DNA from 3 places in the Sellimonas sp. genome. Region 1 is predicted to be linked to each of the others. Evidence: predicted binding sites of a transcription regulator. Region 1 holds the regulator's gene; each other region holds the start of a gene.

Region 1 (5,828 bases):
ATATGTATATTTGGAAGGTTGGCGATCCGGCAGATAGCCTGAACGGATGTTTCCCCGGTCCTAAATCCCAGACGAGACATACCGGTATCAAGTTTGATATGAATATTTGCTGTCTTTTTCATTTCCCCAGCCACAGAAGCGATCTCCATAGCCGATTCTTCTGTATAGACAGTCATGCTGATTCCATGTTCCACAGCCGCCTCGTACTGATCCGGGAACGTACATCCCAGCACGAGGATCGGCTTTTTCACTCCGGATTTTCGGATCAGCACTGCCTCATCCAGTGTTGCCGTAGCATAGCCCCACACAGTCTGCATATCCTCTGCCATTTGCGCAATAGGAATAGCACCGTGTCCATACCCGTCCGCTTTTACTACGAGGATCATCTTCGTATTCGGAGAAATATGTTTCTCCATCTGCTGTATATTATATTCAATCCGATCCAAATTGATCTTTGCACATACTCTGCTGTACTGTTTCATCGTTGTTTTGTCCCTTTCCAATTTACTTCCCCTGATAAAGACGCCGCCATCTCAATGATATCCTCTGCCATGACTCCATGTTCCCCATAGGTTTCTCTGGCCGCATCCCCGGCAAAACCATGGATACAGACCCCAAGCGACGCCGCTTCATACCGATCCATCCCAAGTGCCAGAAGACCGGTTATGATGCCTGCAAGGACATCTCCTGATCCAGCTTTTGCCATCGCTGCATTCCCAGACATGTTCAGATACGGAAATAATCCTTTTCCGGTCACGACTGTCCTTGCATCTTTTGCTGCTAATACTATATTATAGTTTTCCGAATACTGTTGTGCAAGAGAAATCCTGTTTTTTTTCGTCTCTTCCACAGTTTTCGACAGCAGCCTGGACAATTCTTTTACATGAGGTGTAAAGATCAGGCATTTCCCTGCTCCCCTCAAATACCTCTCTTTTTTCTCTTCTTCCATAGAGGCGATCAGATTCAGTCCGTCCGCATCCACGACACAGTTCTTCGGTTGCTCACTCAGGTAGCCGAATACCGTATCTGTGATTTTTCGGGCCGTTTCAGACGTTCCGATACCGCAGCCAAGGCAGATGATATCGGCCCACTCAAGTTTTTCTTTCAGAAGTAAAGCTGCATCTGTCTCGTCTGTATACACTGAGACAATCGCTTCCGGAAGCGTACTCTGCAGAATGATCCGATTTGCTTCCGACGTAAAGATCTGTACAAGTCCGGCTCCTGTTCTGTAGGCTGCTTTTGCTGACAGGTATGAAGCTCCGGACATCCCGCTGCTGCCTGTGATCATCAGTATTTTTCCGTATGTCCCTTTATTGGAGTCCGGTTTCCTTTTAGGACGGAATCTTTCGATATCCTCTTTTTCATAAGTTACATACCTTTGCCCGCACACTTGCTCATTTAAATAGATCCCGATGTCTGCTACAAATACTTTTCCTGCAAAGGATGCGCCCGGATAGAGCACCATACCCGCTTTCTGATAAGCAAAGGTAACAGTCATATCTGCCCGAAAAGCCGTCCCAAGAATTTCTCCAGACGCAGCTGATACGCCAGAGGGAATATCAACTGCCACCTTCTTTCCGGACATGCTGTTTAACTTTTTCAATATCTGTGCATAGTGTCCGGACACTTCCCTTGACAGTCCGATTCCAAACAGCGCATCCACGATGGCCGTGTAGTCTCCTTTTGGAATCTCTCTCATAGTAATGCCCCCGCAGTTTTCAAAAATCTTTCTCTGAGTCTTTGTCTCCTCTGTGCAGTGATCCGGGTTTCCAGCAAGAACGACCGTGACCGTCTTCCCACGCTGCAGCAGAAGTCTGGCCACCGCAAATCCATCGCCCCCATTATTTCCGCTGCCGCATACGATCAGTACATTGCTCAGATCCAACTCCTCCTGTTCCATCACTTCTAAAGTCTTCAAGGCGGCACGTTCCATGAGAACAAGTGACGGCATCCCTGTCTCCTCTATCGTATACCTGTCTGCATCCTTCATTGCTTTTCCATCTAAAATATATTTCATATACGCCCTCCTTTACGGCAACAAAAAGGCGCACAGCACAAACGGGTATCCCGAGTGTTCTGCACGCTTTTTTATTTTCCCTATTTGTCTTCCTGGTGAGTCTCCTTATATCTGAGAACATTATAGGAAAGACGCATCAGGCTTTCGGACAGATGTACGTTCTCCACCACAATATTCTCCGGCAGATTCAGATCCGTATGTGCAAAGTTCCAGATTGCCCGTATTCCATTTTCTACCAGCATGTTGGCAACCGAAATGGCTTTTGCCTTCGGTATAGTCAATACCGCAATCTCAATATCATTATTTTTGATAAAGCTCTTGATCTCATCCATCATACGGATCTCGATTCCCCGAACTGTAATCCCTGCAAGCGTCGGATTGACATCAAAAAGTCCTTTTGTCACAAATCCGCTGCGTTCGAATGCTGCATAGTTGGCAAGCGCCTGGCCCAGATTTCCTGCTCCGATGATAATCATATTGTGTTTTCTGTCAAGTCCCAAGATCTTACCGATCTCCGTATAAAGATATTTTACATTGTACCCATAACCTTGCTGACCAAAGCCACCAAAATTATTCAGATCCTGCCTGATCTGGGAGGCCGTCACTTTCATTCGTTTGCTCAAATCATTGGAAGAGATTCGTTCCACACCGTCTTCCAGCAACTCACCTAAGTATCTATAATATCGCGGCAGTCTTCTGATAACTGCCTGGGAAATTCCTCTTCCTTCCATCTCTTAGCACCTTTCTGTTTTTATTCAATATCTTTATTATATGGGATTCTATCTTTAAAGTCAAACTTTTAACTAAATAATATTGTATTTTGTCCAGATTCCGCTATAATGGATAGGGTACATTTTAAAAAGATCGAATTTATGATTCAGGAGGAACTTATGATTTTAGCATGCCATAACCTGGACAAATCGTTTGGAGAGCAGGTTATCGTAAGAAACGGCTCTTTTCATATAGAAGAACACGAAAAAGCCGCCCTTGTCGGAATCAACGGCGCCGGTAAATCCACAATCCTGAAGATGATTGTAAAAGAGCTGCCTGCGGACAGCGGAGAGGTCATTCTCTCCAAAGGAAAACAGATCGGTTACCTTTCCCAGCATCCCATGACGGACACTTCACGAACCATCTATGAAGAGGTAAAAACTGCCAAACAATACCTCATAGATATGGAAACTCAAATCCGCTCTATCGAGCTGGAGCTGAAGTCTCTTACAGGGGACGCACTGGATGACCGGCTTGCTTCTTATCACAATCTTATGGCCCGCTTTGAACGTGAAGACGGCTATGCGTACGAAAGCGAGATTGTCGGCGTCCTAAAGGGGCTCGGATTTTTAGAAGAAGATTTTACAAAGCCTGTATCCGCTCTTTCCGGAGGCCAAAAAACTCGAGTATCCCTCGGCAAACTTCTGCTCACTAAACCAGACGTCCTGCTTCTCGATGAGCCCACCAACCATCTTGATCTCAATTCCATCGCCTGGCTTGAGACATACCTGATGAATTATCCGGGAGCTGTCCTGATCGTCTCCCACGACCGCTATTTTCTTAATCGGGTCGTTACCAAAATCATCGAAGTAGAGGCAGGAGAAATCCATACATACATGGGCAATTATCAGGATTATGCGTCAAAAAAGCAGCAAATCCGCGAGGCCAAACTCAAAGAATACTTAAATCAGCAGCAAGAAATCCGGCATCAGGAAGCAGTCATTGAAAAACTCCGTTCTTTTAATCGGGAAAAATCTATCAAAAGAGCGGAAAGCCGTGAAAAAATGTTGGCTAAGATGGAGCGGGTAGAAAAACCAGTGGAACTGCATACCGATATTCACCTGAAACTGGAGCCGTCCGTCATCAGCGGAAACGATGTGCTTACTGTAGAGCATTTAAGCAAATCTTTCCCAAACCAAACTCTTTTTACGGATATCAATTTTGAAATCAAGCGGGGCGAGCATGTAGCAGTCATCGGCGATAACGGAACAGGGAAGACGACACTTCTCAAAATCTTAAACGAGGTCATCCCTGCAGACGGCGGAACATTTACTCTTGGCTCCAATGTAAAGATCGGGTACTATGATCAGGAGCACCACGTCCTCCATATGGACAAGACCGTCTTCGATGAAATTTCTGACGACTATCCACGGCTTACCAACACTGAAATCCGTAATATGCTGGCCGCCTTTCTCTTTACCGGGGACGATGTCTACAAACTGATCAAAGATTTGAGCGGTGGAGAGCGTGGACGGGTATCTCTCGCAAAGCTGATGCTTTCCGAGGCCAATTTTCTGATCCTGGACGAGCCAACCAACCATCTCGATGTAGCATCAAAGGAAATTCTGGAAAAAGCGCTGAATGATTATACCGGAACTGTCCTCTATGTGTCTCATGACCGTTACTTTATCAATCAGACAGCCACCCGAATTCTGGATCTTGTAAACCATAAATTTGTCAACTATATCGGAAATTACGATTACTATCTGGAGAAAAAAGAGGAATTGACTGCCGCTTATGCCGCACCACTGGAAGAACCTGTGACGGCAGCATCTGGGGCCAACAGCGATTCCGCCGGAAAGCTGGACTGGAAAGCGCAGAAAGAAGCCCAGGCAAAAGAGCGTAAACGTCAAAATGATTTAAAACGCACAGAAGAACAGATTGAAAAACTGGAGACACGGAATCAGGAAATCGATACTCTCCTTACACGTGAAGATATCTACTCCAACTCCGTGAAATGCCAGGAACTGGCAAAAGAAAAAGCTGCCATCTCAGAAGAGCTGGCTGAATTATACGAAAAATGGGAAGGACTGGCCGAATAGTGGCAGTCCTTCCTTTTTCATCTCTTTTGTGAGAATCGGTATATTCTTGATTATTTATCAGAAATTTTTGCTAATTCTTTCCGCAACAGCTTTTATGAATCCCTCACTGTTCAATACCATTGGGTTTTCTATTGTCGTGATAAGCGCCAGATCTTTTGTCATTTGACCTCCTTCGATTGTCTCAATGGTGGCTTTTTCCAGGCAGTCGGCAAAATCCTGAAGTTCCTTGTTTCCATCCAATTCTCCACGCTTTCTAAGCGCTCCGCTCCAGGCAAAAATTGTTGCCACAGAGTTTGTGGATGTCTCTTCGCCTTTCAGATGTTTATAATAATGTCTCTGCACCGTTCCGTGGGCAGCCTCATATTCATAGTATCCGTCTGGAGATACGAGGACAGATGTCATCATAGCCAGAGAGCCGAAAGCGGAGGAAATCATATCGCTCATCACATCTCCATCATAATTTTTACAAGCCCATATATATCCGCCTTCCGATTTCATGACACGTGCTACGGCATCGTCGATCAGCGTATAGAAATAAGTAATCCCTGCTTTCTCAAACTGTTTTTTGTATTCCGCGTCAAAAATCTCCTGGAAAATATCTTTAAAAGTGTGATCGTATTTTTTCGAAATCGTATCTTTTGTGGCAAACCAGAGATCCTGCTTTGTGTCCAGAGCATAAGCAAAACAGCTTCTCGCAAAGCTTGCGATAGAACCACTCAAGTTATGCATCCCTTGAATAATGCCGTCTCCCTCAAACTGATGGATCAGTTCTCTTGTCTCGGTCCCGTCCTCAGCAGTAAATACAAGTTCTGCCTTTCCTTTTCCGGACACCTTCATTTCTGTCCCTTTGTAGACGTCCCCATATGCATGTCTTGCAATGGTAATCGGCTTTTTCCAGTTTTTCACGCATGGTTCAATTCCCTTTACAACGATCGGAGCGCGAAATACGGTTCCATCCAAAATAGCACGAATCGTTCCATTCGGACTCTTCCACATTT
Region 2 (5,828 bases), on a different contig from region 1:
CCTTTATGATGTCTTTGGTCGTCTTGGCCGGAGGATCCACCGGAATGTTCCTCCATCCCTTGTCTTTCCTTTCCCGAACCTGTATATCGTTCAGACCTTGGCAGCAATCCGGCTTTAACCTGTCCACCGGGATCCTGTCCACATCGTATTCTTCTGTCTCGTCCCATCTCTCGGCCATTCTTCTCAGCATCTGTTCCCTCCGTTGTTTTTCGTCTTTTTCTTTCGTATAAATCTCATTATACGCCCCATTTCCCAAAAAACTATAAAAACAATATTAAGAATTGATTAAAAAAAGTCCCCGCAGGAATACTGAAGTATTGTGTATTCCTGTGGGGAACATACTAACTGTTCAAACTAATTTGATTAGTTAAAGCTCTGTTCTGTTCTTTCGATGATTTCATCCTGAAGCGCTTTGCTTAAGTTTCTGAAGTGATCGCTGTATCCAGCTACACGCACAATCAGATCTTTGTAGTCTTCCGGATGTTTCTGTGCTTCGATCAGTGTCTGCTTGTCGATGACATTAAACTGGATGTGATGTCCATCCATGTTGAAATATGTTCTTACAAGATTTGCCATCTGATCGAGTCCTTCTTCTCCTGCCACTACATTCGGAGTGAATTTCTGGTTCAGCAGTGTTCCGCCTGTCTGGAGATGATCCATCTTTGCACAGGATTTTACAACTGCTGTCGGTCCGTTTACGTCTGCTCCTTTTTCCGGAGAAATTCCTTCGGATACCGGTTTTTCTGCAAGACGTCCGTTTGCACTTGCTCCCATAACTTCTCCGAAGTATACGTGACATGTTGTCGGAAGCATATCTACACGGTACATACCGCCGTTTGTATTGTGGCGTCTGGATACTTCCTGCTGATAGTAGCTGAATACTTCCTTCATGATATCATCTGCGTAATCGTCGTCGTTTCCGTATTTCGGAGTTTTATTTCTAACGAGATTCAGAATCTTTTCATGTCCTTCAAAGTTGTCATCCAGGGCTTCCATCAGTTCTGCCATCGTCATTGTCTTTTTGTCAAATACATTGTATTTCACAGCAGACAGACAGTCTGTGATCGTACCGATACCAACACCCTGAATATATTTTGTATTGTATCTTGCTCCGCCTGCATTGTAGTCCTTTCCTTTGGAGATACAGTCGTTTGTGATGATGGAAAGGAACGGAACCGGCATGTACTCTGCATAGATACGTTCAATCACGTTATTTCCCTGTACCTTGATGTCAAGGAAGTGTTTGATCTGTTTTTTGTACGCTTCGAAAAGATCTTCGTATGTCTCAAATTCTGTTGCGTGTCCAAGAGCAAGACCGATCTGTTTTCCTGTACGTTTGTCAAATCCATTGTTGAGTGTGATCTCAAAGATCTTAGGCAGGTTGAAATATCCTGTCAGGATGTACGCTTCATTTCCGAATGCTCCTGTCTCAACACATCCGCTTGTACCGCCGCGTCTTGCGTCTTCCAGAGTCTTTCCTGCATTCAGGAGTTCCTGGATGATTGCTTCTGTATTATAGAATGCCGGCTGTCCCCATCCTTTTCTGGAGATCTCGCATGCACGTTTCAGGAATTTCTGAGGTGTCTTGCGGCTGATCTGTACGTTTGAACTCGGCTGAAGAAGCTTCATTTCATCCATACAGTCAAGGATCAGATAACTTACGTTGTTGACACCATTCTTACCGTCCGGTGTGATTCCTCCTGTGTTGAGGTTTGCAAAGTCTGTGTATGTTCCAGACTCTTTCAGTGTGATACCTACCTTCGGCGGTGCCGGCTGGTTGTTGAATTTTACCCAGAGACATTCCAGAAGTTCCAGTGCTTTCTCGTCATCCAGGATTCCGTCTTCCACGTCTTTTTCGTAGAACGGATTCAGGTGCTGGTCGAAACGTCCCGGTGAATATGCATCCCACGGATTTAATTCGCTTGTTACACTTAAGTGTACAAACCAGTACATCTGGATAGCCTGCCAGAATGTCTGCGGTTTGTGTGCCGGTACGACATCACAGTTTGCAGCGATCTGAAGAAGCTCTGCCTTTCTTGTTTCATCTGTCTCTTTTTCTGCAAGTTCTCTTGCATATTCTGCGTAACGTTTTCCAAGAACCATAACCGCGTCACATGCGATGGACATTCCGCGGAGCTGGTTTCTCTTGTCAAATGCATCCGGATCGTTCTGGAAATCCAGTGCGTCGATTGCTTTCTGGATATCTTCTTTGTAATCCAGGAATCCTTTTTCATAAATTTTTACAGAACCTACTGTATGTCCCGGTCCTCTCTGTTCCATGAACTCTGTAAAGATACCTGCTTCGTAGCAGTCTCTCCACTCCTGTGTCATATTGTTCAGGATCTTATTTCTGATGGATCTTTTTTCCCAGTATGGGATGATAACATCTTCCTGGAATTTGTAATCTTCATCTTTGACTTTGAAGCTGATAAGCTCACGGTCATTCATGACATGCATGTCTTCTACTGTGTGGCAGCAAAGTTCCGGGAATGTCGGTGCAGCCCACGGGCCATCGCCTTTTTCGCCTACGATGAGTTCTCCATCTCCGATGTAAAGTGTCTTTGTTGCAAAGTAGTCTTTTAATACCTGGGCACGAAGTTCCGGAATAGAAAGATTCCCTTCGTATTTTTTGTAAGTTTCTGTCTCACTCTTTGCACGTTCCATGTCGATGTGTGCCTGCGTGTTCTCGCTCAGTTTTCTGAGTGCTTTGATTCTGGCGTTCATACCTCTTTCTTCCATGATTTTAACCTCCTATTTTGGTATTGTGAAAGCCTGCCTGCTGGAACATCTTTACGAAATGCTCCATCTCTTCTTTCGATGGGGCACTTAAATTTTTCCCCTCATATTCTGTTCCAAGTCTTTCATATTTACTGGAACCTGTATTGTGATATGGAAGCAGATTGACCTGCGGTGTGCGGATTTTCTTTTCCAACAGGAAATCGATTACCGCCTGCATATCTTCTTCTGTTCCGTTTACTTCCTTGATCGTCGGGATCCGGATGTAAATCTGTGCCCCGTCTTTACTAAGCTTCTCCAGGTTTTCCAAGATCAGCCGGTTATCCTCTCCCATGTACTTCCTGTGCTTTTCAGGATCCATGGATTTGATGTCATACAGAAATGTTTCCGTGTACGGAAGAATCCGTTCAAAATGGCTGTACGGGACATATCCGCATGTATCGATCGTCACGCTGATGCCGGATTTATAAAGCTCTCTTGCCAGCTCTTCCATATAATCCATATCATTGGCAAGAACCTCTCCGCCTGACAAAGTCACACCTCCGCCGGATTCCTCGTAAAACATCTCGTCTTTTTTCAGTTCTTTTACGAGCTCTTTGACCGTATATGTTTTGCCGGCCATCTCACGGAGATTCTGCGGACAGACATCCGTACATTTTCCGCACAATGTGCATGCCTTCTGATCCGTCAGCGCTTTTCCGCCTTCTATTCGGATGGCATGTTCCGGGCATTCCTCTGCACAGTATCCACACCCGGTACATTTCGACTCGTTTGTCAAAAGCTGATTGGTATATTTCTGAGTCTCCGGATTGTGACACCACGTACATTTCAGCGGACATCCTTTAAAAAATACGCTCGTGCGGATTCCGTCTCCATCGTGGATGGAATACTTCTGAATATTCGTTACCAGTGGAGTCATGTTTTCTCCCCTCTCTTATATTTCCTTCTCTTTCAGCCGGGCGGCTTTTATGCCGTCCTGTAAGTTATAGACTAAAGTTCAAACTCTGGTACAATTATAACAATCAATCTTCTGTTCGTCAATATTTTATCAATACTTTTCTTCTCATTTCAGCAAAAATGGATAAAACCACCCTTCTTTTTTTGGTGGTTTTATCCATTTATCATTTCTATAAATCCTGCTCGGCATAAGCCTCGGCAATATTGCGGATATGATCTCCGATTCTTTCATAGTCGATCAGTATCTCGGAGTACAGCACAGCACTCTCAATATCGCACGCATGGCTGTGAATCCGTTCTACCTGGTTGTTCCTGCAACGTTCGGTAATATCGTCCACTGCCCGCTCAAAACTTACTGCATCCACAAGCATCTGTGTCCTGTCCGCATTCTCTGAAAGTTCCAGCCTCTCGAATGCTTTTTCGCACTGTGTCCGCATTTCTTTCAGCTCTTCGATCGTAGATTGGGACAAGGAAAGTTTTCTTTCTTTCATCATTGCCGCGTGTTCTGCAAAGTTCATCGCGTGATCGCCGACACGCTCCACGTTTCCGGACATCTTGAATATACTGTTTAATTTCTTTGTCTCGGCAGGTGCATGCTCCACTGTGAGGACTTTGGACAGACGTTTTGATATATTAATGTTATAGAGGTCAATCTGATTTTCCTTCTCTTCCACTTCCTCAAATCCTTTGACGTCTCCGCTTAATATCATGTCAAATCCTTTGAGGACATTTTCTTTTGCAAATGTAAACATCGTGCCGACATTTTCCATCAGGCTGTTAACCGCAATGGCAGAAGATCCGAGAACATGCTGGGTATTCATCATCTCCTTGAGCCATACTTCCTCGTCCAGATGTGCTTCCTGCTTTTTATCCGGAAGGATCTTCTCCGCCAGTGCAGCAAGTCCTGTTCCGAACGGAATCAGAACAATAGTCGTGACAATATTGAAAATCGTATGGACGTTTGCAATCTGTGCTGCCGGATTTCCCGGTGTAAAGCTTGCCACGAAGGAAGCAAACGGCGTTGTCAATGTGATTGCCACAAAAATGATCGTTCCGATCACATTAAACATAAAGTGGATGACCGTCGTCCTCTTTGCGTTCCGGTTCATTCCTACCGACGCAATCAGCGCCGTAATACATGTACCGATATTCTGCCCGAACAGGACGAATACTGCACTGTTGATATCGATCAGTCCGCTGATAGCAAGCGCCTGAAGAATACCGACAGAGGCCGAAGATGATTGGATGACAGCCGTAAATATAGCACCTGCCAGTATACCAAGCAGCGGGTTAGAGAATTTGGTCAAAAGTGATACAAATGCTTCTGATTCTCTCATCGGCATCATCGCGTCGCTCATCAGACCAAGGCCAATGAAGAGTACCCCTAATCCGGCGATGATGCTTCCGATGTTCTGTACCTTTCTGTTTTTTGAAAACATCAGCATGGCAACACCGATAAAAGCAAAGAGCGGCGCTATCGTCCCGATATCAAGAGCCACAAGCTGACCTGTGATGGTCGTTCCGATATTGGCTCCCATGATGATCCATACTGCCTGGCGAAGTGTCATGAGCCCCGAATTCACAAATCCGACTACCATGACTGTCGTGGCAGATGAAGACTGAATGATCGCTGTGATGACAGCACCTACAAGTACTCCAAGGATACGATTGGAAGTGAGCCGCTCCAGGATCCCTTTCAGCCTGTCGCCCGCTACCGCTTCCAGATTGCTGCTCATCATCTGCATTCCGTAAAGGAAAAGTGCAAGCCCTCCAAGCAGCATAAAGACATATTCTGGTTTCATTTGTTGATTTTCCTCCTAAAATCTTCCCTTTCGTTTCTTTTGATATTCTGTCTTTTCTTATGCAGTTGTAATGCGGCTTTTTGCCGCACTATCTATCATTTTATATGAAGGGAAACATCGGTGTCAATCCATTTTTAAATCTATGTTATTTTTATGTTAAATTTCTGTAAAATACCCTTATTGCGGCGTGCGCATCCCACCCGGAGGGCTTTTTATTTCATAGGGAACGCAGTTTCCTATGAAATGAAAAAGGCCGGTCACAAATATGTGTGCACGGCCTTTCATAGATTATTTTTCACATCTTTTATTTTCCTGTTTCACTCTGCTTACACT
Region 3 (5,828 bases), on a different contig from region 1:
TATTCCACTTGCAAAAATGGCAGTAGAAGAGACAGGTATGGGCGTTGTTGAAGATAAAATCATTAAGAATCACTATGCAGCAGAATATATCTACAATGCATATAAAAATACAAAGACATGTGGAGTTATCGAAGAAGACGCAGCTTTTGGAATCAAGAAAATCGCAGAACCGATCGGACTGATTGCTGCAGTTATCCCGACGACAAACCCGACATCCACAGCGATTTTTAAGACTCTGATTGCTCTGAAAACAAGAAACGCGATCATCATCAGCCCGCATCCGCGTGCAAAAGCATCCACAATTGCAGCAGCGAAAGTTGTTCTTGATGCAGCAGTGAAGGCAGGAGCTCCGGAAGGAATCATCGGATGGATCGATGTGCCGTCTCTTGAACTTACAAACGAAGTCATGAGAGACTCCGATATTATCCTTGCAACAGGCGGACCGGGAATGGTAAAAGCAGCTTATTCTTCAGGAAAACCGGCCCTTGGCGTTGGAGCAGGTAATACACCGGTCATCATCGACGATACTGCAGATATCAAAATGGCAGTAAACTCTATCATCCATTCCAAAACATTTGACAATGGTATGATCTGTGCTTCCGAACAGTCCGTAACTGTCCTGGAAGGTGTGTATGAAGAAGTAAAGAAAGAATTCGCATACCGAGGATGCTATTTCTTAAAGAAAGACGAAATCGATAAAGTAAGAAAGACAATCATCATCAATGGAGCGCTGAACGCGAAGATCGTCGGACAGACAGCTTACACAATCGCAAAACTGGCTGGTGTGACAGTTCCGGAAAATACAAAGATCCTTATCGGGGAAGTGGAATCCGTAGATATTTCCGAAGAATTTGCTCACGAAAAACTTTCTCCGGTACTTGCAATGTACAAGGCAAAAACATTTGACGAAGCACTCCAGAAGGCAGAACGTCTCGTGGCAGACGGCGGATATGGACATACATCTTCTCTCTATATCCATACAGCGGAAAAAGAAAAGATGGCAAAACACGCAGAAGCGATGAAGACATGCCGTATTCTCGTAAATACTCCTTCCTCACAGGGTGGTATCGGAGACTTATACAACTTCAAGCTTGCTCCGTCACTGACACTTGGATGTGGTTCCTGGGGCGGCAACTCCGTTTCTGAAAACGTAGGAGTGAAACACCTGATCAACATCAAGACAGTTGCCGAGAGGAGAGAAAATATGCTTTGGTTCAGAACACCTGAAAAGGTTTACTTTAAAAAAGGCTGCATGCCGGTAGCACTTGACGAACTCGGCACAGAAATGCACAAGAAAAAAGCATTCATTGTTACAGACAGTTTCTTATACAAAAACGGATATGTAAAGCCGATCGAAGAAAAACTGGATGAAATGGGAATCCAGCATACATGCTTCTACGAAGTTGCGCCGGATCCGACTTTACAGTGTGCGCTGAAAGGTACAGATCAGATGAGAGCTTTCGAACCGGATACGATCATCGCTCTCGGTGGCGGTTCTGCGATGGACGCTGCAAAGATTATGTGGGTAATGTATGAACATCCGGAAGCAAACTTTGAAGATATGGCTATGGATTTCATGGATATCCGCAAGAGGGTATACAAATTCCCGAAGATGGGAGAAAAAGCTTACTTTGTAGCAATCCCGACATCTTCAGGTACAGGTTCTGAAGTGACGCCGTTTGCGATCATTACAGACGCAGATACGGGGGTAAAATGGCCGCTGGCAGATTACGAATTACTTCCGAATATGGCGATTGTGGATGTGGACAACATGATGACTCAGCCAAAGGGTCTGACAAGTGCATCCGGTATCGATGTTATGACACATGCCATCGAAGCATATGTATCTATTATGGCTACAGAATATACAGACGGTCTGGCATTAAAAGCGATCAAGACAGTATTTGACTACTTGCCGGCTGCATATGACAAGGGAGCAGCAGATCCGATTGCCAGAGAAAAGATGGCAAATGCTTCCTGTATGGCAGGTATGGCTTTCGCCAATGCATTCCTGGGACTGAACCACTCCATGGCTCACAAATTAGGTGCATTCCACCATATCCCGCACGGTGTGGCAAACGCTTTGCTGTTGACGAACGTGATCCGTTACAATGCAGCAGAAGTGCCGGTTAAGATGGGAACATTCTCCCAGTATCAGTATCCGCATGCGCAGGCTAGATATGCCGAAGCAGCAAGGTTTGCAGGAATTTGCGGAAAAGATGACGCTGAGACAGTAGAATTGTTCTGCGAAAAACTGGAAGAATTAAAGAAAGCAATCGGAATTCCGAAGACGATCAAAGAATGGGGAATCAAGGAAGAAGACTTCCTTGCCACTCTGGATGAGATGGTGGAACAGGCGTTTAATGACCAGTGTACTGGAGCAAACCCGAGATATCCTCTTATGAGCGAGATTAAAGAACTTTACCTGAAATCCTACTATGGAAAATAATATATTCTCAGATTAAGTGTTTTAGGGCGTGGCGGACATATGTCATGCCCTGAAACACTTTTTGTTAAATTGTTTGTTAAATAACTTACTATTGTCTGAGAAATATGGTATAATGGGTTCAAATTAAAAAACAGTTTAAAATGACAGGAGGTATTCTTATGAAGCTGGAAAATGTAATTGTGGAGCGTCCTTATAAAAAAGTATATCGCTGTGAAGAAGGAATCGCGAAAGTATTCGAACCATCTCATCCGAAAGCAGATGTATTTAATGAAGCGCTGAATCAGGCAAGAGTGGAAGCGACAGGCCTGGATATCCCGAAAGTGATAAGCGTAAGTGAGATCGATGGGAAATGGGCTCTTGTTGTTGAATATAAAGAGGGAAAGACGCTGGAAGATCTGATGAATGAACATCCGGAAAATATGGAAACATATATGGATGAGTTTGTAAATCTCCAGATCCAGGTTCAAGAAAAGACATCTCCGCTTTTGAACCAGCTGAAAGATAAGCTTGCACGTCAGATCAACGGACTGAAAGATGTCATTGATGCGACGACAAGATATGAACTCCTGACAAGACTTGACAGTATGCCGACGCATCACAAAGTATGCCACGGCGACTTTAATCCAAGCAATGTCATCGTAAGCGATGATGGAAAATTTTATATTGTTGACTGGGCGCATGTGACACAGGGAAATGCAAGTGCTGACGCGGCCATGACGTATTTGATGTTTGCACTGAAAGACAAAGCTCTGGCCGATACATATCTGGATATATTCTGTAAAAAGAGTGATACGGCCAAACAGTATGTACAGCAGTGGCTTCCGATCATTGCCGCATCTGCGCTGACAAGAAAAGATGCGATGGGAAAAGATTTCCTTATGCAGTGGATCGATATTATCGACTATCAATAAGAAGTCAGAAAGAAAAAACTGCCGGGTCCGACAAGCGGATTCCGGCAGTGTGTTTTTCTGTCCAGAAAAAGATTATTTCAAGAAAAGACGAGGAGAAAAGCGATGATACGGATGACCGAAGAGAAAGATATCCCTCATGTTATGGAGATTATACACATGGCGCAGGAGCAGTTTTGCAGGATGGGGATCGATCAATGGCAGGATGGATACCCCAATGAAGAAGTGATCCGGAGAGATATGAACAGGCGGGAGAGCTATGTAGCAGAGAAAGAGGGAACAGTCATCGGGACGGCTGCTATCTCTATGGAAAAAGAGGAAAATTATGAGATCATCAAAAATGGAGAATGGCTGACAGGCAACAGGAAAAACTATGCTGTGATCCATCGGATTGCGACACACAACGCATATAAAAGAAACGGGACAGCTGACGCATTTTTGCGATTTGCACAGCAGGCGGCTTTGAAGAAGGGGAAGGAAAGCATTCGTATCGACACCCACCCGGACAACCGGATTATGCAGAACTGGATACGAAAAAACGGCTTTGTGTACTGTGGACATATCTTTCTGGATGATGGAGCATTGCGCTATGCATATGAAAAATGTCTATAAACAGAATATATTTATTTTAGAAAAGCTTTAGAATTCCTCCATAGTTTCGACAAATATCCCGTGTTATACTTAATCAGTAAGAACTAGGAAGGGGGACGAATCATGAAAGAAGTAAAAACGCCCAGGAAACCGTTTATCATATATGTGCTGGTCGTGGCGTTCATCATTATTGTTTTAAATGGACTGCTGTTTCCGAATATTATGAATAAACATGTTAAAGAAGTAGATTACGGTACTTTCATGACCATGATAGATGAAAAAGATATCGGTCTTGTGGAAGTAAAGGATACAGAGATCGTATTTACGGACAAGTCGGAAGAGAATGTGTATAAGACAGGGGTAATGAATGATCCTCAGCTCGTGGATCGGCTTCATGAGGCAGATGCAAAATTTCAGAGAAACGTGGAGGAGCAGATGCCGATCTGGCTGTCTCTGATTTTATCCTATGTGGTGCCGATTGCTATCTTTATACTGCTCGGAAGCTGGCTTTCTAAGAAGATGATGTCCAAGATGGGAGGCGGCGCCAACTCCATGGCATTTGGAATGGGGAAAAGCAACGCCAAAATCTATGTGCAGTCGGATTCCGGAATTCATTTTTCCGATGTGGCGGGGGAAGATGAGGCAAAAGAACTGCTGACTGAAATCGTAGACTTTCTCCACAATCCGCAGAGATACCGCGAGATCGGCGCATCCATGCCGAAAGGTGCTCTTCTTGTGGGGCCTCCGGGGACAGGAAAAACATTGCTCGCAAAGGCGGTAGCCGGCGAGGCAAACGTTCCGTTCTTTTCTATCTCCGGATCAGAGTTCGTGGAGATGTTCGTCGGAATGGGTGCCGCCAAAGTAAGAGATCTTTTCAAACAGGCAAACGAAAAAGCGCCGTGTATCGTATTTATCGATGAGATCGATACGATTGGGAAGAAGAGAGACGGACAGATTGGCGGAAATGATGAAAGAGAACAGACCCTGAATCAGCTCCTCACGGAGATGGATGGGTTCGACGGATCCAGGGGAGTCGTGATCCTGGCTGCTACCAACAGGCCTGATTCTCTTGACCCTGCACTTTTGAGACCAGGCCGGTTTGACAGGAGAATACCGGTAGAACTCCCGGATATGGCTGGTCGTGCAGCGATCCTGAGAGTGCATGCAAAAAAGATCAAGATTGCGGACAATGTGGATTTTGATGAGATCGCGAAGATGACGGCAGGTGCATCCGGTGCGGAGCTTGCCAATATTGTCAACGAAGCGGCGCTTCGCGCGGTCAGAGAAAAAAGAAAATTTGCGACGCAGGCTGATATGGAAGCCAGCGTGGAAGTTGTTATCGCCGGATATGAGAAAAAGACAAGAGTTCTGTCGAATAAAGAAAAACTCCAGGTTTCCTACCATGAAGTAGGCCATGCGCTTGTGGCTGCTATGCAGACGCATTCTGCACCGGTACAGAAGATCACGATCATACCGAGGACGAGCGGAGCGCTGGGATATACCCTTCAGGTTGAAGAAAAAGAGCATTTTCTGATGTCCAGGGAAGAGCTGGAAAACAAGATCGCGACCTTTACGGGAGGACGGGCAGCGGAAGAACTGATCTTCCATTCCATCTCAACAGGAGCATCCAACGATATTGAGCAGGCGACGAAGATCGCCAGAGCGATGATCATGCAGTATGGAATGTCGGATGAATTTGACATGGTAGCCCTCCAGAATGTCTCGAACCAGTATCTTGGGGGAGATGCCACACTTGCATGCTCCAATGAGACGGCTACACTTATCGACAGAAAGGTTATTGAGCTTGTAAAAGAACAGCACGCCAAGGCAAAGAAAATATTGGAAGACAATATTATGAAGCTTCACGAGATCGCAAAGTA

Evidence for each region. Region 1 encodes Rex, which represses fermentation and respiration genes when NADH is low (regulators of the CRP and FNR family bind a similar motif). Its sites were predicted from a motif close to ATTGTTAANTANTTAACAAT; they were not measured.
Region 2: the regulator Rex is predicted to act here: its motif matches at 3,770-3,789, upstream of ACLROL_RS03240 (trans-4-hydroxy-L-proline dehydratase activase).
Region 3: the regulator Rex is predicted to act here: its motif matches at 2,522-2,541, upstream of ACLROL_RS08600 (aminoglycoside phosphotransferase family protein).

Annotation. Positions count from the first base shown of each region.
Region 1 covers NZ_JBKSWG010000037.1:3,617-9,444, forward strand. Annotated here, with positions in the region: gene alr (alanine racemase) at 1-482, opposite strand, end outside; gene ACLROL_RS11200 (NAD(P)H-hydrate dehydratase) at 479-2,017, opposite strand; gene ACLROL_RS11205 (redox-sensing transcriptional repressor Rex) at 2,098-2,748, opposite strand; gene ACLROL_RS11210 (ATP-binding cassette domain-containing protein) at 2,908-4,830, shown strand; gene ACLROL_RS11215 (NADP-dependent isocitrate dehydrogenase) at 4,888-5,828, opposite strand, start outside.
Region 2 covers NZ_JBKSWG010000005.1:69,940-75,767, reverse strand. Annotated here, with positions in the region: gene ACLROL_RS03250 (HAD-IC family P-type ATPase) at 1-190, opposite strand, end outside; gene hypD (trans-4-hydroxy-L-proline dehydratase) at 364-2,739, opposite strand; gene ACLROL_RS03240 (trans-4-hydroxy-L-proline dehydratase activase) at 2,744-3,655, opposite strand; gene ACLROL_RS03235 (Na/Pi cotransporter family protein) at 3,864-5,495, opposite strand; gene ACLROL_RS03230 (LacI family DNA-binding transcriptional regulator) at 5,784-5,828, opposite strand, start outside.
Region 3 covers NZ_JBKSWG010000018.1:31,091-36,918, reverse strand. Annotated here, with positions in the region: gene adhE (bifunctional acetaldehyde-CoA/alcohol dehydrogenase) at 1-2,449, shown strand, start outside; gene ACLROL_RS08600 (aminoglycoside phosphotransferase family protein) at 2,608-3,360, shown strand; gene ACLROL_RS08595 (GNAT family N-acetyltransferase) at 3,463-3,969, shown strand; gene ftsH (ATP-dependent zinc metalloprotease FtsH) at 4,072-5,828, shown strand, end outside.